Regions from separate parts of the Lysinibacillus sp. genome, predicted to be linked through region 2. Evidence: riboswitches for the same ligand, from Rfam matches in the RefSeq annotation. Region 2 holds a riboswitch; each other region holds the start of a gene.
The links. Region 2 has a riboswitch for S-adenosylmethionine ahead of RT445_RS03650 (cyclase family protein). Riboswitches for the same ligand answer to the same signal wherever they lie in the genome.
Positions count from the first base shown of each region.

Region 1: another riboswitch for S-adenosylmethionine. It lies ahead of RT445_RS04625 (bifunctional homocysteine S-methyltransferase/methylenetetrahydrofolate reductase); the one in region 2 lies ahead of RT445_RS03650 (cyclase family protein).
Region 3: another riboswitch for S-adenosylmethionine. It lies ahead of RT445_RS13930 (Na+/H+ antiporter NhaC family protein); the one in region 2 lies ahead of RT445_RS03650 (cyclase family protein).

Region 1 covers NZ_DAMDAY010000011.1:14,094-22,224, reverse strand. Annotated here, with positions in the region: gene RT445_RS04640 (SEL1-like repeat protein) at 1-760, shown strand, start outside; gene RT445_RS04635 (protoglobin domain-containing protein) at 1,309-2,502, shown strand; gene RT445_RS04630 (protoporphyrinogen oxidase) at 2,788-4,182, shown strand; SAM riboswitch class I at 4,282-4,381, shown strand; gene RT445_RS04625 (bifunctional homocysteine S-methyltransferase/methylenetetrahydrofolate reductase) at 4,470-6,317, shown strand; gene metH (methionine synthase) at 6,310-8,131, shown strand, end outside.
Region 2 covers NZ_DAMDAY010000008.1:30,347-38,477, forward strand. Annotated here, with positions in the region: gene RT445_RS03640 (Cof-type HAD-IIB family hydrolase) at 1-594, shown strand, start outside; gene RT445_RS03645 (DedA family protein) at 689-1,285, shown strand; gene RT445_RS03650 (cyclase family protein) at 1,315-2,052, opposite strand; SAM riboswitch class I at 2,136-2,243, opposite strand; gene RT445_RS03655 (YuzC family spore coat inner layer protein) at 2,338-2,736, opposite strand; gene RT445_RS03660 (MFS transporter) at 2,929-4,113, opposite strand; gene RT445_RS03665 (winged helix-turn-helix transcriptional regulator) at 4,223-4,606, shown strand; gene RT445_RS03670 (aldo/keto reductase) at 4,661-5,506, opposite strand; gene RT445_RS03675 (VOC family protein) at 5,863-6,303, shown strand; gene RT445_RS03680 (LysR family transcriptional regulator) at 6,358-7,236, opposite strand; gene RT445_RS03685 (response regulator transcription factor) at 7,616-8,131, shown strand, end outside.
Region 3 covers NZ_DAMDAY010000064.1:1,221-9,351, reverse strand. Annotated here, with positions in the region: gene RT445_RS13950 (class I SAM-dependent methyltransferase) at 1-25, opposite strand, end outside; gene RT445_RS13945 (ketopantoate reductase family protein) at 602-1,633, opposite strand; gene RT445_RS13940 (acetoacetate decarboxylase) at 1,776-2,516, opposite strand; gene RT445_RS13935 (LysR family transcriptional regulator) at 2,647-3,531, shown strand; SAM riboswitch class I at 4,158-4,265, shown strand; gene RT445_RS13930 (Na+/H+ antiporter NhaC family protein) at 4,405-5,640, shown strand; gene RT445_RS13925 (VanZ family protein) at 5,724-7,145, opposite strand; gene RT445_RS13920 (hypothetical protein) at 7,568-7,732, shown strand.

The sequences.
Region 1 (8,131 bases), on a different contig from region 2:
GGAAGGTAATCATTTTCAGATCGAAAAATCATTGAAATGGTTTGAGTTAGCTGCGACTCAAGGGAATGCCGATGCACAATATATGTTAGGTAATTTTTACTTTGAAGGAATTGGAGTAGAAGAAAGTCATTCGATGGCCTTTTTATACTATGAAAAGGCGTCAATGCAGGGACATGCGGATGCTGCCAATAATTTAGCGGATATGTACTTTAATGGTGAAGGAGTAACGAAGGATTATACATTAGCAAAAAAATGGTTTGACTATGCTGCTAAAAAGAATGTACCAGAGGCCATGTTTACGCTAGGGATTATATATGAGCAGGGGTTAGGCGTGACTGTAGATATGGAGGCAGCATTCAATGCCTATAAACAATCTGCAGAGGCCGGTTATGTAGAAGCACAATATCTTCTTGGTGGAATTTATTTAGAGGGACGCCTAGGCCAAACGAAGGAGGTAAACCGCGCACTATTTTGGTATGAACGAGCTGCAGAACAATATCATGTAGATGCTTTTTATGATTTGGGGTATATATGGAGTAATGGGCTTGCAGGTATACGAAATATTGAAAAAGGCATTCATTGGTTTAAACAGGCTGCCCTTCAAGGGGATGCAGAGGCCAAGTTACAGCTAGGGCATATGTACAATAAAGGTGAAGGGATAGCTAGAAATCTGAAAGAGGCCATCAAGTGGTATGGACTTGCAGCAGATGCAGGCATTAAAGAAGCTTCGGAAATATTACAGGAACTTAAAAGTTTGTAAATTTTGTGTTAAAAAATATAGTGTCTTTGAATTATTTATACATCTGATTAACATGAAACTTTTGGTATATGAATAAACCTTTTAGTAAGTATATAGTTTTAGTTGTTATAAGGGTAAAAATTATTAATATAGTGAAATTTATAGGGTGCCAGAAGAAATTTTAAAAAAATAAGCATAATAATCAAGAAATCGGGTAAAAAAAGCTACCAATTAATAGTGTGGTAGCTTTTTAATTGTTTTTTAAAGTGAATTTACTGTAGGGACTTTTTATACATTTTATGTAAAATATTGGGTGGTTAAAAATTGACAGCAAATTATAAAATGATTAAGGTATATGAGTGATTTTGAAAAGGTACATATGCAAAAATCTACTGTTTGTCATTCATAGTGTTTGAAAGGGAAGTTTTTTTCAATAAACTTGGAAAAATGTATATGGTTATGCCAAGACGTTATGGATAGGTATTTTTTCATTAATCTATCAATATGTTAAAAGGTATTTGATGTTTCTCGGCCTGCTGAAAGTAAACAGAATGAAAGAGGGAAGATGTGTGATTTTTCAAAAACAGAGAAAGACGAAGGTATTGGATCTACAGCAATACACAGTGAAAATGGATTTGTCTAATCGCCAATCAATGGCGAAGCAAATTGAAATGCTGAACTTAACGGAGCAAGACTTACAATATTTAAAGGCTTTCCAGCCATATGTTATGGACAATGTAGATCACATCGTAAACCGCTTTTATAACATGATAGGAACAGAGCATCATTTGGTAGATATTATTAGTCAACATAGTTCTGTAGAAAAGCTTAAAGTAACGTTACGGAAGCATATTATCGAAATGTTTAATGGAATAATTGATGAGGAGTTCTATCTAAGGCGTGTAAAAATTGCGAAGGTACATGTCCACATTGGACTAAGAACACAATGGTATATTTGCGCATTCCAAGATTTATCTATTTCATTTATTGATTTAGTTGAAAAAAATATAGAGTATCCTTATGATCAGTTCAATACAATAAGAGCTATATCGAAAATTTGTAACTTTGAGCAACAGCTCGTCTTAGAAGCTTTTGAAAATACTGTTGAAGAAATGAAAGAAAGCATGGAGCATGAGAGAGTCGCAATTGAACAACAAATTGTACGTTCTTCTGAAGAGCTTGCCACAATATCTCAGGAAACCAATCATTCTTTTTGCTGTCTCAGCAAGCAGTCTGATGAGATTAAAAAATTGGCCAAAAAATCGCTTGATGTATCGACTTTAGCTGAAAATGAAGCACTTGCAGGACGGGAACGTTTAAAAAATCAATCACAAAATATGCATAATATTATTCATTCACTTCATGATATTGAAGAAAATATAGAACAATTATCAGGTATGTCTAGAGAAATGGAGACAATCATGAGTGTTGTTACTACTATTGCGAATCAAACTAATCTGTTAGCTTTGAATGCAGCTATTGAAGCGGCTCGAGCTGGAGAGGCTGGAAAAGGATTTAGTGTAGTAGCAGACGAAGTTCGAAAGTTATCTATTCAAACAAAAGAATCTGTAACAGCGGTTGCTTTGTTATTGAAAAAAACAAGCGAACGGACTGAGAAATTAGAGTATTCTTTGACGAATATTCAAGGAGAAGTAGCGTCTGGTGAGGAAAATATGTTGCAAACAGAAGGCCAGTTTACGAGTATACTAGATGCCATGACTGAAGCAAAAGAACAAAATGATTGCATGGCAACAAAAATATAAGCAATCGTAGGTATATTAGGTGAGTTAGGGACATCATTTACAGAAGTAACGAATTCGGCAGAAAAATTAGCGACCTTTGCGCAAAATTTAAAAGTATAGACGGTTAGTATTTACTACAATGTATTAGGCGTAATTAACACTATAGTACCTATTAATATATATGTTGGCTAGAGCTATCTCCTAAAGGGATAGTTCTATTTTTGCTAAATTTGTAAAGGGTTGAATGCAATTTTCAATGAAAATAGGTTTATACTGTAGAAAGAACTAATAATAGGGGCGGTTTATATGAAAACAGTTGTTGTATTAGGTGGCGGAATTACAGGATTATGCACAATGCATTACTTACAACGTCAAGTGAAGGAGAATAATCTAGATGTTCGTCTAGTACTTGTAGAGAAAAATACATATCTAGGTGGTAAGTTACATTCGGCATATGAAGAAGGATTTATTATGGAAACAGGTGCTGATTCTATTGTCGCTCGCCATAAAGGTGTTATGGAGCTAGTGCAGGAGCTTGATTTTGAAGATAATCTAGTTTATAACGAAACCGGCATTTCTTATATTTACACAAATAATGAACTACATGCTATTCCAGCTGATTCTACATTTGGTATTCCAATGAGCTTGGCATCCTTAGAGGAAAGCACATTAATATCAGAGCAAGGAAAGCAGGAAGCATTAAAGGATTTGACATTACCAAACAAAGGCTTTACAAAGGAAAGTTCAATTGGCGAGTTCTTAACCTACTATTTAGGAGAGGAACTAGTAAAAAACCAAATTGCACCAGTTCTAGCAGGTGTGTATTCAGGTGATTTACATCAGCTTTCAATTGCTTCTACTTTACCGTATTTAATTGATTATAAGAATGATTATGGAAGTATCATTAAAGGTTTTGATGCGAACCGTGAGCAATTTGTTAAAGCTGCCAATAAAAAATTTATATCATTTAAAAATGGTTTAACTTCTTTAATCGATCGACTTGAGCAAACATTAACCAATGTTGAAATTATCAAGGGTGTCGCTACTTTACATGTTCAAAAACAGGAAGACCGCTATACAATTTCATTAGCAAATGGTGAAAATATCGGAGCAGATTATGTTGTGCTTGCACTACCGAATGAAGCTGTTCAAAGCCTCATGAAGGATGAATCATTAAACCGTTATTTTAATCAATTTACTACTGCGTCAGCCATTACCATATACTTAGGCTTCGATGTACCAGACGCGAAATTGCCAGCAGATGGAACGGGCTATATTGTCTCTCATAATTCTAACGTTACTTGTAATGCAGCAACTTGGACAAGTCGTAAATGGAAGCATACATCGAGAGACAATAAATTACTTGTACGACTCTTCTATAAGAGTATTAACCCAGCGTATGAACAACTACGTACCATGACTGATGAAGAATTGGTAACCGTTGCTTTAGAGGATGTTCGAAAGAGCTTGGGAATAGAAGAGGATCCAACCGTAGTAAATGTAACAAAATGGATTGATCAAATGCCTAAATACGACTTAGCTCACAGAGAAGCGTTACAAGGGTTGCTTCAGGAACTGAACAAAAACTATCCAAATTTAGCTATAGCAGGCTGTTCATATTTTGGTGTAGGTATCGGAGCTTGCATTCAAAATGGGAAAAAAATTGGTGAGGAGCTTGCAGAGGAACTATCCAGTTTCTAAGATTTTAAGTTAAAAATTACTTTGTTACGTGAAATACTCTTGACTCATTCGTCAGTAAACGATATGATTCTTTTAATTATTTAAAAAATTCATACTTAATTCTTATCAAGAGAAGCAGAGGGACTGGCCCATTGAAGCTTCAGCAACCAACTTATTGTCAGGTGCTAAATCCAGAAGACCGTTGAGTCGAAGATGAGAAGGAACAACAATGCTGAATCGTTAAAGCCTTCTTTTTTATGAAAGAAGGCTTTTTATTATACAGAGACATAGGAAGAGAGGCTAGTTTTATGGGATTGCTTGAGAAGTTAAACACGCATGTATTGACGGCGGATGGTGCAATAGGCACAGTTCTTTATGGCTATGGATTGGAATATTGCCATGAGGAAATGAATGTGCAGAGACCAGAGTTAATTGAAAAGATTCATAGAGAATATATTGCGGCTGGTGCTGACATCATTCAAACGAATACGTACGGTGCAAATGCCATCAAATTAGCTCGCTATGGATTAGAATCACGCGTTCAACAATTTAATGAAGCAGCTATTACAATTGCTAAGCGAGCAGCTGCAGATGGAGGTCAATTTGTTTTAGGGACAATAGGAGGTATTCGTGGTATCCGAAAAAGTGATGCAACACTAGAGGAAATATTAGCGACTGTAGAGGAACAAGCAAGTGTTTTACTTGCAGGAAATCCAGATGGCCTCTTACTTGAAACCTATTATGATTTTGAAGAATTAACTGCAACATTAAAAATGTTACGTGCAAAAACAATGTTACCACTTATTGCACAAGTATCTATGCATGAGCCTGGTGTTTTACAAAATGGAATGTCTTTAAATAATGCTTTGCATGAGCTAGAAACACTTGGTGCAGATATCGTTGGTGTCAATTGCCGGCTAGGCCCACATCATACAATACAAGCATTTGAAGGCGTAGAACTTCCTGAAAAGGCATTTATGTCAGCTTATCCGAACGCTTCACTTCTTGACTTAGAAGATGGGCGTGTCGTTTATGAATCGGAGGCTGATTATTTTGGTCGAGCAGCAGTAGAACTACGTGATCAAGGGGTACGCTTGATTGGGGGCTGCTGTGGTACGACACCAAAGCATATAGCGGCAGCAAAAAAATATTTAGAGGAGTTATCACCCGTTCATGAAAAGCATGCGAAACCTGAAAAGATTGAGATCGTTCGAGAAGCAGAGCCTCCTAAGTATGAGCCTCTTCATGAAAAAGTAAAACGTGAACGATCTGTCATTGTAGAACTGGATACACCTAGACATTTAGAAATTGATGGATTCCTTGTAGGAGCAAAACAATTGTATGATGCTGGCGCAGATGTAGTCATGATGGCAGACAATTCTCTAGCCTCTCCTCGTATTAGCAATATTGCAATGGGAGCATTGTTGAAGAATACACATGGCGTACGTCCTCTAACACATATTACATGTCGAGATCGTAATTTAATCGGTCTGCAATCACATTTAATGGGATTAAATGCTTTAGGAATTCATGATGTCTTAGCTGTTACGGGTGATCCAACAAAAGTTGGGGACTTCCCAGGTGCGACAAGCGTTTATGATGTATCCTCGATGGAGCTAATCCAATTAATTAAGCAGTTAAATGAAGGGGTCTCTTTCTCTGGTAAACCCCTTCGAAAAAAAGCAAATTTTTCAGTGGCTGCTGCATTTAATCCAAACGTTCGTGTGTTAGACCGTGCTGTGGCACGTTTAGAAAAGAAAATCGAACATGGTGCAGATTATTTTATTTCACAGCCCGTGTATACGAAGGAAAAAATTGTGGAAATTTACGAGGCAACAAAGCATCTACAAGCACCGATATATATTGGGATTATGCCCGTTACGAGTTATAAAAGTGCAGAGTTTTTACACCACGAGGTGCCTGGCATCAAATTATCAGAAGATGCCTTAGCAAGAATGAAGGCTTGTGGTGAAGATAAAGAACGTGCAACAGCTGAGGGTATTGCCATTGCAAGGGAATTAGTAGAGGTGGCTGCGCAATATTTTAATGGTATTTACCTTATTACACCTTTTTTACGCTATGATGTGACACTAGAGTTGATGAAATATATTGAGCAATTGGATGAACAAAAAAAAGGAGTAAGTATACATGGCTAAGCACTTGATTGAAGAGCAATTAGAGAAACGTATTTTAATTCTTGATGGCGCAATGGGAACAATGCTACAAAATGAAAACTTATCGGCAGATGATTTTGGTGGAGAGGAGCTCGATGGGTGTAATGAAAATCTTGTGCTTACTAGACCTGATGTTATAGAGAAAATTCATCTTAAATATTTAGAGGCTGGCGCAGATATCATTTGTACGAATACATTTGGTGGAACTCCTCTTGTGTTAAATGAATACGATCTGGGTGCAAAAGCGGAAGAGATTAATAAACGTGCAGTTGAAATTGCTCGCCAAGCGGTGGATAAATTTACAACATCGGATTGGCCGCGATTTGTAGCTGGAGCTATGGGACCAACAACAAAAACATTATCCGTAACTGGCGGTATTACATTTGATGAGCTCGAGGAAAATTTCTTTATCCAAGCGAAGGCCTTAATTGAGGCAGGAGCAGATGTGCTGTTATTGGAAACAAGTCAGGATATGCTGAATGTTAAAGCCGGCACATTAGGGGTAACACGTGCTTTCGCGGCAACTGGCAAGGAACTTCCCGTTATGATTTCAGGAACAATTGAACCGATGGGTACGACACTCGCAGGACAAACGATTGATGCCTTTTATATATCTATTGAGCATATTAAACCATTATCAGTTGGCTTAAACTGTGCGACAGGACCAGAGTTTATGACGGATCATATTCGTTCATTAGCAGAGCTTTCAACAGGCTATATAAGTTGTTATCCAAATGCTGGCTTACCTGATGAAGAAGGCTGTTACCATGAATCGCCAGAATCTTTATCGCAAAAATTAAAAGGCTTTGCAGAAAAGGGTTGGCTTAATATTGTAGGTGGTTGCTGTGGAACAACTCCAGCACATATTGCAGCTATTCGTGAAGTTTTAAAAGGTGAAAAACCACGACAATTACCAGAAAAAACGCATGGTCATGCGGTATCTGGTATCGAACCATTATTGTATGACGATTCCATGCGTCCATTATTTATTGGAGAAAGAACGAATGTTATCGGCTCCCGAAAATTTAAAAATTTAATCATTGATGGAAAGTTTGAGGAAGCAGCAGAGATTGCACGTGCGCAAGTTAAAAATGGTGCCCATGTTATTGATATTTGTTTAGCAAACCCAGATCGTGATGAATTAGAAGATATGCGTGGCTTTATGCAGGAGGTTGTGAAAAAAGTGAAGGTTCCTCTTGTGATTGACTCAACAGATGAAAAAGTCATCGAGGAGGCGCTAAAATTTTCGCAAGGGAAAGCCATCATTAACTCTATTAATCTGGAAGATGGCGAGGAGCGATTTGATGCCGTATTACCACTTGTGAAAAAATACGGTGCGTCATTAGTTGTTGGTACAATTGATGAAAAAGGTATGGCGGTTGATCGTCATCGTAAGCTTGAAATTGCTGAACGTTCCTATCAACTTTTAACTGAAAAATGGGGTATTGCACCAGAAGATATTATTTTTGACCCATTGATGTTCCCAGTAGGAACTGGAGATGAGCAGTATATTGGATCTGCTCTCGAAACCATTGAAGGGATTCGACTAATCAAAGAAAAAATGCCGCAAACATTAACAGTTCTAGGTGTAAGTAATATCTCGTTTGGCTTACCGCCAGTGGGCCGAGAAGTACTGAATGCTGTGTATCTCTATCATTGTACAATTGCTGGTTTGGATTACGCTATTGTTAATACAGAGAAGCTAGAGCGATATGCTTCCATTCCTGAAGAGGAAATAAAGCTAGCTAATGACTTGCTGTTTAATACAAATGATGAAACCTTAGCCGTATTCACAG
Region 2 (8,131 bases):
ACCTTTATTACGGCAAATGGTGCATATGTGAAACATCATGATCTTGTCCTACATAAAACGCCTATTGCTAAAGAGATTGTCCAAAATGTTGAGGCTTTTGCAATGGAACAACAGCATAGCTTAACATTTTTTACAGAGCAGCTAGCGATGAATAGCATACAAAGTCCAGCTGCTTTACATGCTATGCAGGAAACATTGTCTTTGGGAGATTTTCCGGTTATAAATGAAAAAATTACGAATGAGGAAGTTTTTCTCATGTGTCTATATACAGATGAACAGGGAGAAAAAAGATATGTTAGTCAATTTCCGAATATATTATGGCAGCGATGGCATCCTTATATTGTGAATGTACTACAGCAGGATGTTTCCAAGTCAATAGCTGTTCAAGCAGTACTAGATTATTTTAACATTGATTCTAAAAATGCCATTGCTTTTGGAGATGGGGATAATGATATGGATATGCTGGAGCTGGTAGGATTAGGAATTGCTATGGGAAATGGCAGCTTAGCTTTGAAAAACGTTGCTGATTTTGTTACAAAGAAATCTACCGAGGGCGGTATTGACTTTGCTTTGCGTCAGCTTCAAATAATTTAAAACAATCTTCAAGTTGCTTCTTCTGTTTTCCGCAGTTTGATTATAATGAAACCTGTATATTTTATAGTTAAAAAATTTTTAGGTGGGATAGTTTATGGCACATCACGTGCAATCTCTAATTGAACATTACGGGTATTTTGGCATTATCGTAATCCTAATTGGAGGTATAGTTGGATTGCCACTTCCTGATGAGGTTTTCTTAACATATGTAGGTTATAGTGTTTATCGGGAAAGCCTTGAACATATCCCTGCATTAGTAAGTGCCATGATTGGCGCAGTTGGAGGTATTACTTTAAGCTACTATATTGGTTATCGATTTGGCTTACCATTACTACAAAAGTATGGGCCAAAAATTCATATAACTGAACAAAAAATTGATTTTACGAAAAAAATGTTTGCCAAAATTGGACCTATCTTATTGTTAATAGGCTATTTTATCCCTGGTGTCCGCCACATAACAGCGTATATTGCGGCTATTAATAATTATCCATATAAAAAGTTTGCGTTCTTTGCCTATACAGGAGCATTTATCTGGACATTCACATTTATAACGTTAGGGAAAATGCTTGGAGAGAAATGGCGGTTTGTTGGTTACTACTTATCCCATTATAGTATGTATCTCATCCTATTATTTGTTCTATTAATGTTCGTCGTTTACTTTATATTCAAAAAAAGAAATGTACAAAAATAAAAGTCGGTATCTCTATACCGACTTTTAAGTTATGGCAAAATAGCAAAGGAGCGAACAGGGAATCCAGATGCTTTTTCTGGTTTAGGTACAATATTAAAAATAATTGCACCTGTTGCAGGTAGCTTGTCTAAATTAGTCATTAACTCAATTTGATAAGTGTCTTGTTCGAGCACAAAGTATTCACCATCTAGTTTGCCATTTTTACGAAAATCAGCTGCTGAATCAGTATCGAATGTTTCGTGACCAATCGCACTAACTTTACGTTCCGTCAGTAAAAATTGTAAAGCCTCTAAGCCCCAACCTGGAATATGGTTATACCCTTCCGCATCTTTATTGCTGAATGCTTCCTTATCTGGCCAACGTTTACTCCAATCGGTACGTAGCGCTACAAAGGTACCTGCCTCAATTTTTCCGTGCTGTGCTTCAAACTCAAGTATATCTTGAACACTTAAAGAAAAATCATGATTGCTAGCAGCTTCTTCGGACTTATCAATGACAACAAGGGGAAGAACAAGCTCTTTTAAATCGAGCTCTTCAAGGTACCGTGTGTCTCGCACAAAATGAATGGGTGGGTCGATATGCGTACCATATTGACCAGGGAAAGTGAACTGTTGTGCAAAGAACCCATCATCGTGAGAGAATAATGTTTCAAATTTTGCATCTTCGAACATGAAAAAATGGGGTGAGTTAGGGCCGAATGTATGTGTTAAATCGACCCATTGTTTAGATTTTAATAATTGTAATGATTGTAATAATTCATTAGGCATCGTTTTCCCTGCTTTCTTAAAATAGTAGTAAAAAAAGAGCCCCCTATAGAAGAGGACTCCTGAATAAACAACGGTAGTTCATCTTCTCATCTTCAAGGCTTTGGAATTAGGCCAATTGGAATTAGCACCATACTGTTGAGCTGGTTGCTGAGACTTCATCGGGCCAATCCCTCCGTCTCTCTTGATAAGAAAAATATAAGAATTTTCAGAAATAATAATACAAACACTTTATCATAGTTTTCTATAGTTTACAAGTTCAATAGGGATACAAGGTTAGGGTTTTTTTCACCAATTTAAATTCAATATGACACCACAACAGCCATTATCAATTAGACGTATTCTAAAACTATCAGGTGTATAGTTCGTTTCGAATTTCATCGTAATACCTGTGGATGAAATTAATTTCTCCACTTCTGCTTTATTTGAAAGTTGTGCTGCATTCATTAAATCATGGGCAAATTGCTGGGAGCTTTCAATTTTATCCGTCAGTAATTGGGCTTGCTGCATAATTGCCTTTATCCGTGTAACCGATGATTTTAATTTATGTGTATCAACAGGTGGAAAGGGATTGTTGGTCGGCATTGCAAGATGTTGGGGAAAGGATCTTACAGCAAGGTGGTTGGCAATTGGTGGCGCTGAGTAATGATAGGGATGAACGAAATACGGATAAGGATTGTAATACAATGGAATTCCTCCTATCCTATAGCTGATATCTTATCTTATGTATTCAAGCGAATTTAGGTGTAACTCCATTCTTGTCTTACTTATAACACAAAAAGGAAGCCACAGGGAGCTTCCTTTTTATCAATATTGTATATATACCGATGTTAAATTACCAAAATATCAAGTAAATGCTAGATAAACGGACTAACAATATTATTGTTTTTTATTATCGAAAAGCAACCATAATAATGTAACAATCGCTGCTAGCATAACCATTAGGAATCCATAAAGAGGCGTATGTGCTAATGATTGATGGCGAATAATAAAACCTCCAATATAGGATCCTAAAAATATACCAATGTTAAAAGCAGAAATGTTTAATGCTGAAGCCATAGAAATAGCTGACGGCACATATTTTTCAGACAGTAGAACAGCATATAACTGTAATCCTGGGACATTCATGAACATAAATAATCCCATTGTCAGTACCATGACTAAACCGATAATCGGTGATTCAAGAGTGAAGCCAATACCAAGTAACGCTAAGGCAAGTCCAACAAAAATTATAAAGATGGAACGTAGCGGATTTTGGTTAGCAAAATGGCCTCCTAATGTATTACCAATAGCAACGCAAATACCATAGACAACTAATATAATTACTACTGCATGTGGGGAATAGCCCATATATTGCTCTAAAATAGGTGAAACATACGTATAGACTACAAAGGCCCCACCATATCCAATAGCTGTAATGAAAAGGATTAATAACATGCGAATATTGCCTAATACTTTGCCAATATCACGTAAAGAAATAGGATTACCTTTTGATAATTGGTTAGGTACTAGTAAAGCATTACTAATTAAACCGATAATGCCTATAATGACGATAAAAATGAACGACATACGCCAGTCTGTTACTTGTCCAATAAATGTACCAAGTGGAACACCGGTCACAGTAGCTAGCGTTAAGCCTGTAAACATAAAGGCAATCGCGCTTGCTCGTTTATTTGGTTCAACTACATCAGCTGCTATAACAGAGGCGATCGACATAAACACACCATGAGCTAATGCTGAAATAATACGACCTATTATCAGTATAGAAAAAATTGGTGCGATAGCTGCAGTTAAATTCCCCGCTATAAAAATGGTCATAACAAGCAATAAAACTGTTTTTCGACTAAGACGAGATGTTAAGGCTGTTAATAATGGAGCACCAACAGTGACACCTAGTGCGTATATAGAAACGGTTAAACCGGCAGTGCTTAAAGATATACCAAAATCATCTGTAATTAATGGTAAAAGTCCAACACTGATAAATTCAGTGGACCCTATACCAAATGCACTGATTGCAAGTGCTAGCAATGTCAATTTTGCATTTGGCTTTTTTGATTGTGACATTTTACTAATATCTCCTTTGATTTTTTTTAGTATGTGTAGTAATATTCATGCATGCCTAAAAGTTGTGTAGAGTACTTTTAGTTACTTTTGAATATTACGGGGGTTTACAATGCAAAAAATTTATAATATAGGTGTTGAAGCTACGCTTGAAGTTATTGGTGGTAAATGGAAACCGGTCATTCTTTGCCATTTGAACCACCATGGTGAAATTCGAACAAATGAATTTCGACGATTGATTCCAGGCATTTCCCAAAAAATGCTTACAAGTCAATTAAGAGAGTTAGAGCAAGCTGGTTTAATCCATCGCAAGGTCTTCAATCAAGTACCGCCTAAAGTGGAATATTCATTGACTTCCTATGGACAAGGGATGGAGCCTATTTTGAATATGCTTTGCACTTGGGGCGAAAAGCATGTTGAATTACTAAAGGATAAAGGTGAAGATGTTCTGTTAAAACAACGCGATGAAGATATCGCTATGCAGCAAACATCATAATGAGGGAGAAAGAGACTGTCACATACAAGACAGTCTCTTTCCTCTTTTTAATGCTTATAGAGCAAAGTCAAATTCATCTGGATTTGGACCAACACGTTGTTCACGATTCATCTCATTGATTAATGCCATTTCTTCGTCTGTTAAAGTAAAGTCAAAGATATCAGCGTTTTGCATCATACGCTCTCTACGTACTGATTTTGGAATTGTAATCACTCCATTTTGTACATCCCAGCGTAAAATAACTTGAGCATTTGATTTTCCGTATTTTGTTGCAATTTTTGAAATCGTTTCATCTTCAAGAAGACCACCTTGCATTAAAGGTGCCCATGCTTCAAGTTGAATTTGGTGCTTGTCACAGAATGAACGAAGCTCCACTTGTTGTAAGCGTGGGTGGAATTCCACTTGGTTCAAAACAGGTTTAATACGAGCAAATGATAATAAGTTTTCCAAGTGTGCCACAGTAAAGTTACATACACCGATTGCTTTGATCTTGCCTTGTTCATATAGGTCTTCAAGTGCTTTCCACGATTCAGCATATTTATCTTTACCAGGCCAATGAATTAAATAAAGATCTAAATAATCTAATCCTAATTTTTTTAGGCTCTCTTCATATGCTGCAATTGTTTCATCATAGCTTAAGCCATCGTTCCATACTTTTGATGTAATAAATAAATCTTCACGACGTAAGCCAGTTGATGCTAGAGCTTGTTTAATACCTTCTCCTACACCTGCTTCATTTCCATAAATAGCAGCAGTATCGATGCTTCGATAGCCAACCTCGATCGCATTTTTAACCATTTCTGCAGTAGCGTCATTTTCTACTTGAAAAACGCCTAAACCCATACCAGGCATTTGTAGGCCGTTATTTAATGTGATTGTATCTTGTAAATGAGTAATCATTATTATTCCTCCAATTGTGTGTTTGCTTGATTGCTTTTTCATTATGATGCCCCACAAGAAGAAAAAAAAGTACGTACATTTTTGTTTCATAGAAACGTCGAGGTAACTTTTGTGTGATGCCAATGGTTAGAGAGATAAAAGTTTTTTAATAGTACTTTTTGCAATTTAAAATTACAGGTGAAATCAGGAGGATATAAAGAAATGAAGGGTAATCCATAGTGAAATCCAAAAAAATGAATAGATTATGATTATCTCTGTGCTGATGCAACCAAATGACTTTCTTCACGAATTAAAAGGAAAAATTTGTTGGATAGAGAATTTAAATAGTAATACTACTTTAAAAAGGGGATTGGAAAATGAATCGTTTAAACTTAATCACATTAGGCGTTAAAAATATGGTGGAGTCACTTACCTTTTACCGAGAGGGACTTGGCTTTGAAGTAGTAGTGTATGGAGAAGAAACAAATCCAGATGTAATGTTCTTTAATAATGGGGGAACTAAAATATCACTATTTCCAATTGAACGTCTTGTAAACGATATCAATGAAGCAAACCCACCAGAACTTAGCCCCGGCTTTGGAGGTATCACCCTTGCTTACAATGGTAAATCAAAAGAAGAGGTGGACCGCGTATTTGCATTAGCTAAAAAAGCTGGAGCGTCTATTGTAAAAGAGCCAGAAACAGTATTTTGGGGCGGTTATAGTGGCTACTTCCAAGATCCAAACGGTTACTATTGGGAAGTAGCTTATGGTGATATGTGGAAATTTGATGAAAATGATATGCTAATTATTCAATAATGATTCAAAAAGAGAGCTCACTAGAAACGTTAGTGTGCTCTTTGCATTGACTGCTTAACAATAATGTTCCCTCATTAAATTCACAAAGTTTTGTGCAGCTTTAGATAAATAATGATTCTTCATCCATACAAGTCCTACGGAAGTGGATAACTCTGTAGTTGGGATTTTGTAGGCATGAAGCGGTAGGTCTTCAAATTGCTTTAGAATGGTTTCAGGTACGATGGAGGAGCTAAAACCTGATTCGATTAAATTCATTAAAAGCGCAGTATCTGAACATTCCCCGACGATATGGGACTGTAATTGGAAGCGGGAAAATGCTTCTAAAATTGAATAGTGAACTCCTAACCCTTCTGTACTCGGTAATAAAATCGGCCAATTTTGAATTTCGGCCAAAGTCACCTCATGTTCTAACAACTTAAACTTCTTGGATTGTATAAAATAAAACGGTTCTGTGTACATATGAAGGACAGAGAAATCATCTAATTCTAAGGGCAAACGAATGATCGCTAGTTCTACTACACGATCTCTTACAAGCTTACAGAGATAAGAGGATTCATTTTGTTGAATTTTATAAGTTACCTTAGGAAATTGTTGTTGGAATTGATGTAATAATTGGGGTAACTCAACAACTGAAAATGTATTGATGCCTAATGTTAATCGTCCATGAATGCCTAGCCCTACATCCTTGACCTCTGCTTCCGCCTCGTCCATTAATTGAGCAACCTGCAATGCATATTTATATAAGGTCTTCCCAGCCTCCGTCACTTCAAAGTACTTGCCGCTTCTCTCTACCAATTTTGAACCAAGCTCTTCTTCCATTGTTTTTAGATGTTGGCTTAATGGTGGCTGAGAAATATGCAGTCTTTCAGCAGCAGCAGAAATCTTCCTTTCCTCCACAATCGCTATAAAATATCTTAGTTGTCGAATATCCAATTAAGTCACACCCCTTTATTATACGTAAAACCTAAGTAAAACAAATTTTTTTAATGTTTTTCATATAGTTAGTGTCATGTTAGCATATTCTAGCACCTACGTGTGAAGTTTCTAATTGTATTTAGAGCAGATGAGAAAGCAATTACAGATAATAATATCTACCTTTAAAACGCAACTTACACAAAGCTATTAATAGTTGCGCTTTTTTATATCTACTCAATTAATAGACATTTTTCAAATTTCCTAAGAAAATAAATAGCGTTTATCCTATAATAACCATGTATGCAATAATATTGTTTTTAATTTCTAGTTAACTTCATATTGCAAAATATGGTATTTTAATATAGCTTTTGATTATCAACAAGAAGGAGGATGAACATTGATTCATATATTGTACATAGAAGATGAGAAAGAAATAGGACAATGGGTTAGCAAGGAGTTAACGGAAAGAGGCTATGAGGTAACATGGCTAGAGTCTGGCGAAGGTCTTGAACAACACATTGCTTCAAAAGATCTTGCTATATTGGATGTCATGCTACCCGGGTTAGATGGTTTTTCGATTGGCAAAAGAATAAAACGAGAGAATAAAGATTTACCTATTTTGATGCTATCTGCTCGAACAGCCGTTGAGGATAAAATTGAAGGGCTTAATTTTGCTGATGATTATTTAACAAAGCCATTCCATCCTGATGAACTAGTAGCAAGATTAGAGGTATTACTAAGAAGATATCAAAAAAACGACGATGTATTGGCATTGCAGCATCTTAAAATTTATACAAAAGATATGCGAATTATTAATACATTAAATGAAGAAGAAATTCTTCTAACTGGCAAACAATTTTATTTATTGCAGTATTTTATTCGTCATCTAAATCAAATTTTAACGAAGGAACAA
Region 3 (8,131 bases), on a different contig from region 2:
TGATACTAGATTGCTGTTTATTCATATTAACACTCCTCAAAAAAATAGGATTCCCCTGGCCAGGAGAATCCTATTATACAAAACAATATTTTAAATGTAAATTTTAGCATAAAATAATTTTTTTGTCAAGTTTTCAGTACTTTGATTATACGAGAGGGGAAGATAGATCATACTATAAAATTAAATAAAAAATTTTAAAAATAAATGTAACTTTTTTAACTAACAGCCGTCTAACTTATTAGTAGAATACAAAAAAACTAAAGTAAACGAGTAATATTCACTTTTCACAAAAGGGCCAGGATCACATTTTCGTGATTTCCTGGTCTTTTTGTGTAGGGAGACCCATTTTATTAAAAAAATATGAAACCTTTAGGCTGTTCATTCGTATTATAATGTGAATCAAAAGCTAAGCAAAAATTTAGTTAGATTCACTTTCACTTAAAAGGCTAGGACTTACAGCATGTTGTAGGGTCTAGTCTTTTTTGTATCATTGTTCAGATTTTGTTCAGAACAATATGTTAGTCTATTCAAGAAGATTTTCATAGTCTTTACCTAAACGCAAAATGACCAGCACTCTGTGAAGAGTGACTGGTCATTTTGTTTAATGATGATTAACTAGTTCAGCAAAGAATGGCATGTTTGTTTCAAAATTAGTAACGCTCTGTAAATCTTCTGCCTGTTTTACTAATTGAACGACAAGGTTATTAAAAGGTGTGGCAACACCCAGCTTTTCGCCCAGCTCCGATACTACTCCATTAATATAATTTATTTCCGTTTTACGTTTTTTCTCTAAATCCTGTAGCATACTTGCTTTAAGTAGTTTAGAGGATGCCATCAATTGTTGGAAGGCTTTGACACGTTCAGGGATATCATGAGCCTTTTTCACTTCTAATGAAGCTATATCGAAGCCATTCATTTTGGCAAATTGTACTCCAGCAGCATGCCCCACTTTTATCGTTTCATCCGCAATATGCACGGCGCTAATACTACTCGTCTCATGATCAAGAACGCCACCAAAATTCGTATTGAGCGCGGCAGAAAGACCACTAAAAGCATTGTTAATTAATAGTTTAGACCACTTTGTGCCAACTAAATTGTCTGAGATGTGTGTGCCACCTACAAGATTTAAAATTGTTTGTATTTGTCTAATTCTTTCTGTTGTTTCTCCATTTAATTCACCAATTTGAAATGCATATTGTTTGAAGTGGTTATATTCTGTTGTCAAACTAGATATGCCCGGTTGAATGAATGTAGCACCAAACTCAACTGATCCAGCAATCACACGATTTCGCCCTACAATTGCAGCGACTTTTTCTTCTGGAATCCCATTTTGTAAAGAAAGAACGACACTTGTTTCATTTAAAAATGGTAGTAAGCCTTGTAAAACCGAGTCATTATACAATTGTTTTGTTAACAGTAAAACTAAATCATAAGTTCCTGACATATTTTTAGGCGTAATGGCTTTTACTTTCACTTGAAAGTCAGTAGTTCCTGTTATTTTTGCCCCTGATTGATTCAATTCGTCTACATGTTCTTGATAAACATCAATTAATTCGACATCTTGTCCACCGGCAGCAATATATGCACCAGCGATTGTTCCTAAAGATCCTGCTCCTAAAACGGCGATTCTCATCTAAATGCCTCCTTGGTTTATTTAATTATTCAATTAAGCTTAGCTATTTGTATTTTGTCACGTTGTTTCTCTAATAGCTTCATCTGCATAGTTCCATACGGCGTCATTGCTTGATTAGATAATGTATGGATTAGTGTTCTTTCTATTTTTCAGTTAAATAATCGTAGACAACAGTAGGTGATGCCAACGATAGTTCTGTAACAATATGGGAAGCTGATACAACTTCTAACACTGGTAGATCAGCCATTGGGGCAAGTGCATGGGCAAAAAGTTCAAGTCTCGCTGGACCTGACCATGCTCCCAGTATTTTAATATCCGTAATTTCACTTCTCACTAGCTCACAAATTCTTGGTCGTCCATCATAACCAGGCATCTTTTTCAACATATAATTGGGTTTGATAATTTCTTTCAGTGCCTCTTGATGATCCAGTGGGAAATGTTTATATCCCATTGTTGCATTAGCCACTCTTAATGAACCATAATCTAAGAGACCAACTAATGTATCAGAATCTACAAATAAACTAGGCTTACCTAATTTTTTAGGATACGCAGCAATTTCTCTACCAGAGGCAATGGCGGGGAGACTATCAACATACATTGCATGTAAATAATCACCTTCTTCACCATCCATGCTAACAGGGATGACCTGACCACACTCTGTATAAGAACCTAGCCCTGTAACATCTGGCATTTTCATGATTTCAAATTTGACAAAGGGCTCCTTCACTTCCAATGGTTCTGGAACAATTTTCTTAAGTTTTTCCATATCTGTTTTATAGACGATATTTAAATATTCACGGTTATAAAAGCGATAAGGTCCAATGGGATAAGCACCTGCATCCAACGGTGTTGTGAATTGTCTCATTACTTCATCTTTTCTCATGAAAAACCACCATTCTTTCAACTTTGTCTTCTTACAATAACTACTTTAATGCGGATTTTACATTGCGTCTAATACATAATAAGATATAAATATATTTATTTAGATAAATGAATTAGGGGGCTTAAGCGAAATGGAACTTTTACAATTGAAGTATTTTCAAACAGTAGCAAATACAGAGCATATTTCGAAGGCGGCTCAACAGTTAAATATTGCACAGCCATCCTTAAGTTTGACTATAAAACGTCTGGAGGATGAACTAGGCACAAAATTATTTCATAGAAAAGGAAGAAATATTGAATTAAGTGCTGCAGGACAGATTATGCTCAAGCATGTTAATAAGGTATTTATCGAACTAGAAAATGCAAAAATGGATATTCAATCACTTGATGAAATCAATGCTCGTACAGTTAAAATAGCCATATCAAATACCCGATTTCTCGTTGGACTAATTAGTCAATATATTAATGATTTTCCTCATGCCAAAATTCAACAGGGAATTGAGACAAGGGATGATATACGTATAAATTTAAAGAAAGGGGATATTGATCTGGGCATAGCTGGCCCTCCAATCATTGATGAAGAAATTGAAACCTGTGTGCTTGTGGCAGAGGATGTAGTACTTGTGTTGCCTTCTAATCACCCATTGGCTGGTCAATCAGAGGTTTCTCTAGCTAAGTTTGCAAATGAATCCTTTATTTCCTTAGCCAACAATGCAGAATATAGCCGTTTTACAACGTCACTTTGTGAAAGAGCGGGATTTATGCCTATCAAAAACTATGAAGTAGATTCAACCCTCCTGGCAGAAATTATCCAGCTGGAACAGGGTGTAGCCTTGTTGCCCATATCGGTTTGTAGAAAGTTCAATTTACATTATGTAAAAATAGCTAATATGCATCCAACGTATACAGTAGGTCTGTCCTGGGTAAAAAATTCCATCTCGTCAGCTGCCGTTCAACAGTTACGGGACTTTATTATTACTTACTTTAAAGAAAATAATGAGCACTACAAAATTTAATACCTTTGAAACGGGTTCCTGAAATGCTCGAAAAAACATAAAAATTCCCTAAAATTTTGTTGGAAAATATTTTAACTTGTTCATTGCCTCAACTTAGCGTAGTATTATAACGAATCAAAACTAAGTAAGTTAGTAAGATTCACTTTCACAATAAAACCAGGCGTTCTTCTTAGAAGAGCACCTGGTTTTTTGTTAGTTGCACAATAAGCGACCTGGGATTATATTCTATTATTTAGCAGGCAAATACCCGCGGAGCAAGGCTGAATACCCGCGGAGCAAGGCTGAATACCCGCGGAGCAAGGTGAAATACCCGCGGAGCAAGGCTGAATACCCGCGAAGCAAGGTTGAATACCCGCGAAGCAAGGCGAAATACCCGCGGAGCAAGGCTGAATACCCGCGGAGTAAGGTGAAATACCCGCGAAGCAGGATGAATACCCGAGGAGCAAGATGGAATATCCGCTATCGGCGTTATTCAGTAATACACAAAATCAGCTACAATAAGCAGATTTCTTCTAAGATTAATCGGAAAATCTATGTACGTATAGAAGTTAAAGAAAAAACTTGTTGCAAATATTAATTTTTTATTTTAATCTTTTAATATTGTGTCAAAAAAATAATATTTTTTCTTCTTATCAAGAGAGATGGAGGGACTGGCCCGATGAAATCTCGGCAGCGGAACTTAGTCATTAAGTTACTGTGCCAAATCCAGCAAGAAATGACTTGATAGATAAGAGGTGTATTTTCAATATAAGGCCTCTTCTTGTTCATTCAAGATGAGGCCTTTTTTTATGGAAAAAGGCTGATTTTAATTTTTTTGGAGGTAAAACAGTGAAGAAAGAGAATCCATGGGCGCTGATCCCATTTGTTGTTTTTATGATATTATTTATTGGTTCTGGGGTTATTACAGGTGATTTTTATGCCTTTCCTGTCATTGTTGCTATCACCATTGCAGGTGCTGTGGCTCTAGCCATGAATCGAAAAGAATCGTTTACGAAAAAAGTTGATATTTTTTGTCAAGGTGCAGGGAATTTAAATGTCATGATGATGGTTATTATTTTTCTCTTGGCTGGGGCCTTTTCAGAGGTTGCAAAAGGTATGGGGGCAGTAGATTCCACTGTTAACTTTGCTTTATCGGTCGTTCCGCAAAACTTACTGGTTGTGGGCTTGTTCATCATTGCCTGTTTTATTTCCCTCTCAATGGGTACATCCGTGGGAACGATTGTTGCATTAGCTCCAATAGGCGTTGGAATAAGTGATCTTACAGACCTTTCTATTGCTTTAGTGATGGCGGCTGTTGTTGGTGGCTCAATGTTTGGTGATAATTTATCCTTTATTTCAGATACAACCATTACTGCCGTACGTTCACAAGGCGCACAAATGAAGGATAAGTTTAAGGTTAATTTTTGGATTGTATTGCCAGCAGCGATTGTAACGAGCATTATTTTAGCAATCATTTCAATGGGTGAAACAGCACAAGTGGCGCATGTAAGCTATAATTGGGTTAAAATTGTACCATATGTTTTAGTGATCATTTTAGCGTTATCTGGGATGAATGTTTTCCTTGTGCTGGCACTAGGGATTGTCCTTGCAGGTGCTGTTGGCTTAGTAGATGGTAGCTATCACTTGATGAGCCTTCTGCAAACGATTGGAGAAGGCATGTCCGGTATGTATGAAATCGCCTTTCTTGCCATATTAATAGCTGGAATGGTAGAGGTTATTAAGTTTAACGGAGGCATTGACTTTTTGCTGCACCTTGCGACAAGTAGAATTAAATCGAAAAAGGGTGCTGAATTCGGCATTGCTAGCCTTGTGGGTTTAACGAATTTATCTACTGCTAATAATACAATTGCGATATTAATTGCTGGGCCACTTGCTAAAAATATTGCTGAACAATATGACATTGAGCCAAGAAAATCCGCAAGTATATTAGATATTTTCTCCTGTACAGTCCAAGGGCTTCTGCCGTATGGGGCTCAATTCCTTGCTGCCGCAAGCGTGGCCAAAATATCACCAGTAAGTATGCTGCAATACTCGATCTATCCCATTCTTATTGGTATTTGCGGAATGATAGCTATTTCTATCGGATACCCTTCAAAAAAGAAAGCCTAAAGCTCAAATAAGACCAGCAAAGCAAAATTTTAGCTTAGCTGGTCTTTTTCATCTCTTAAAGTAATGGTTTAGATTTAGAAGGATTACTTTCTTGCCTGTATTAGTGTAAACCAGTTGTTTCCGTTTAATGTTCCAGAAACGTTGTATACTGGCTGATAGAAACCTTTTGTGTCATACATATACGTTAGCTCGATTAATTCAATTTCAAGCTGATCGTCTTTTTTTAGAACCAGCTCTTCTTCTGTAACGAGTGCATTATACTTTATTTGAGGAAATTCTCCATTCTTTATTTGCTCATATACTTCAGCAGGGGACAAGATATCTACTTCCCGTGTAAATTGATTTCTTTGAACATTATAGGCTAATGAATATGCACGTCCATCTTGTGTAAGATCAAGAACTACATCCCCATACCAATAGTCGACATTTAAATCGGGACGATCTGGAAGATTCCATTCAAATTCCCCGTTTTCCAGTACAGAAAACTCTGCTTCTTGAGGGAGGATAGAAAGTTCGTCCATCAATGCCTTCGCCTTATCAATCAAGTGTTCCTGACCAGTCGATGTCGCTTGCTGCGAATAATTATTCGCTGTTAACGACCAATTCCCCATTGAACTTATAAATAATGTATATTGCATACCTGCTTTGTCTTGCAATAAAATTTCTCGGTCGTCTTTATAATTCTTTGCACTCAACTCCGATAACCCTAATTTATCTTGCAACAATGTTTCAACTTCTTCATTATAAATAATTTTTTTATAAACGGGCGCAACAGTAGGGTTTGAGTCTAATTGCAATGAAGTAGATACATGAACACCTGACATATTGGATTTTGTATAAGCGTTTATTGGCAGATGTCCAAATTCTTGTTGAGCATATACCAATGACATCCCAATAAAAATCAATCCCATGATAAGAGGGATAGCCAAAGTTCCAACAAGACTTTTTATTTTTACTTTTTTGTGATGAACAATAGAAGCCCCTAGTCTGTATAATTGGTATCCGATAACCCCACCAAGTGAGTTGTTGAATAAGTCATCAAGCTCGAAAATCCCTGCTCCTGTAAGTGTTTGGTATGTTTCAATTGAAAGTGTAGCACATACGACTACAAGGAAAAGCCTCTTAAAAGCTTTAAATTTAGAGAAAAGTAAGGGTAAGAAAATCCCAAGCGGCACAAACATTAATATATTAAAAATACAATTTTGAAGATCACGTAACGAGTATTTTTTCCAGGCATCGATATAACCACTGAATGGTTGAAGATTCATCTCTAGGAAATGAGAAGAACCACGTCCAATAATCGTTAGCTCACATACAAATACGATATACCCAATGAAGAGTGCGCCAAGCATCATTTTAGTAATACTTAGTTTTTTTCGTTCGGATGGTTGTTTTTTATAATAAACGAAATAATAGAGGGCAATAAGCAAAAACTCAATGCCAATAATAATGATGACGGGCAACATTAAAATTCGAATATTAATAATAATTTCTGTTACTCCCAAGATAAAACGCTCCCAACTAATTGATTCTGTTCATGGTCCACACACATAAAACATGTGTTGACTGTCGACCTTCATTATTGTAAATGGCAATTATTAATAATTATTGAGAATATTTATGAAGATTTCTTAAGATTTTTTCATCATATATGGGGAGGGGAGAGGGGTAATCTTGAACACCTATTTTATAGAAACGTCAAATGAGTGTTTTTATTTTAATAGTGACATTTATATTAATAAAGGTTTAATGAAATCATAGTATTCAAATAATATTTTCCTAGGCCATTATGTATATTTATCAATGATTTATAAGGCTTCAGTTGTAGTGTCTTGTCAGTCCATATAATCAAAAAGAGTATAAACAATTGTCAGAAAATATCAATATACCCTATAATAAAATAAAAACTGAGATAAGAGGTGAACTTATGGGGAAACCAGTAGATTACAATCTATTTCCGGGTTATCAAAAAACACATAATTCCAGACTTGATGAACTAAAAGAAGAATTTATCGAGGAACAAGAAAAAGCAAAAATAGATGGACATATATTAGAGTTTGAAAAAACTTCATCTGAAGAATTGTCTCAATAAGCATCTTTAAAAGAGATGCTTTTTTCTTTGCTTCAACAGGTGAAGAAATAATTTAGGGTCACCGGGCTTTAAAGTGACCCTAAGTAACAAATGGGGAGGCTGTGACGGTCAACTAGCGTCACAACCAAATAAGTGCGTGCGATACACTCCCTATTAATTTGTGTAAAAAAAGGCTACTTATACAAAAAAATGTCCCTTTTATGTTGTGAATTTTTAGTAAATCACTTTAATTAGACAAGATCAAAGGTTTTAACCAAATTGGTTTCCAAGACCAAATTTAAAAAAATTTACGTTTGGACTAGACAAATATAATTTTTTGTTATATAGTTAAGTTAATAAAATCGTGCGTAAACAAACAATGAATTCACATATTACAAAGAGTATTCGTTTTTTGATTAA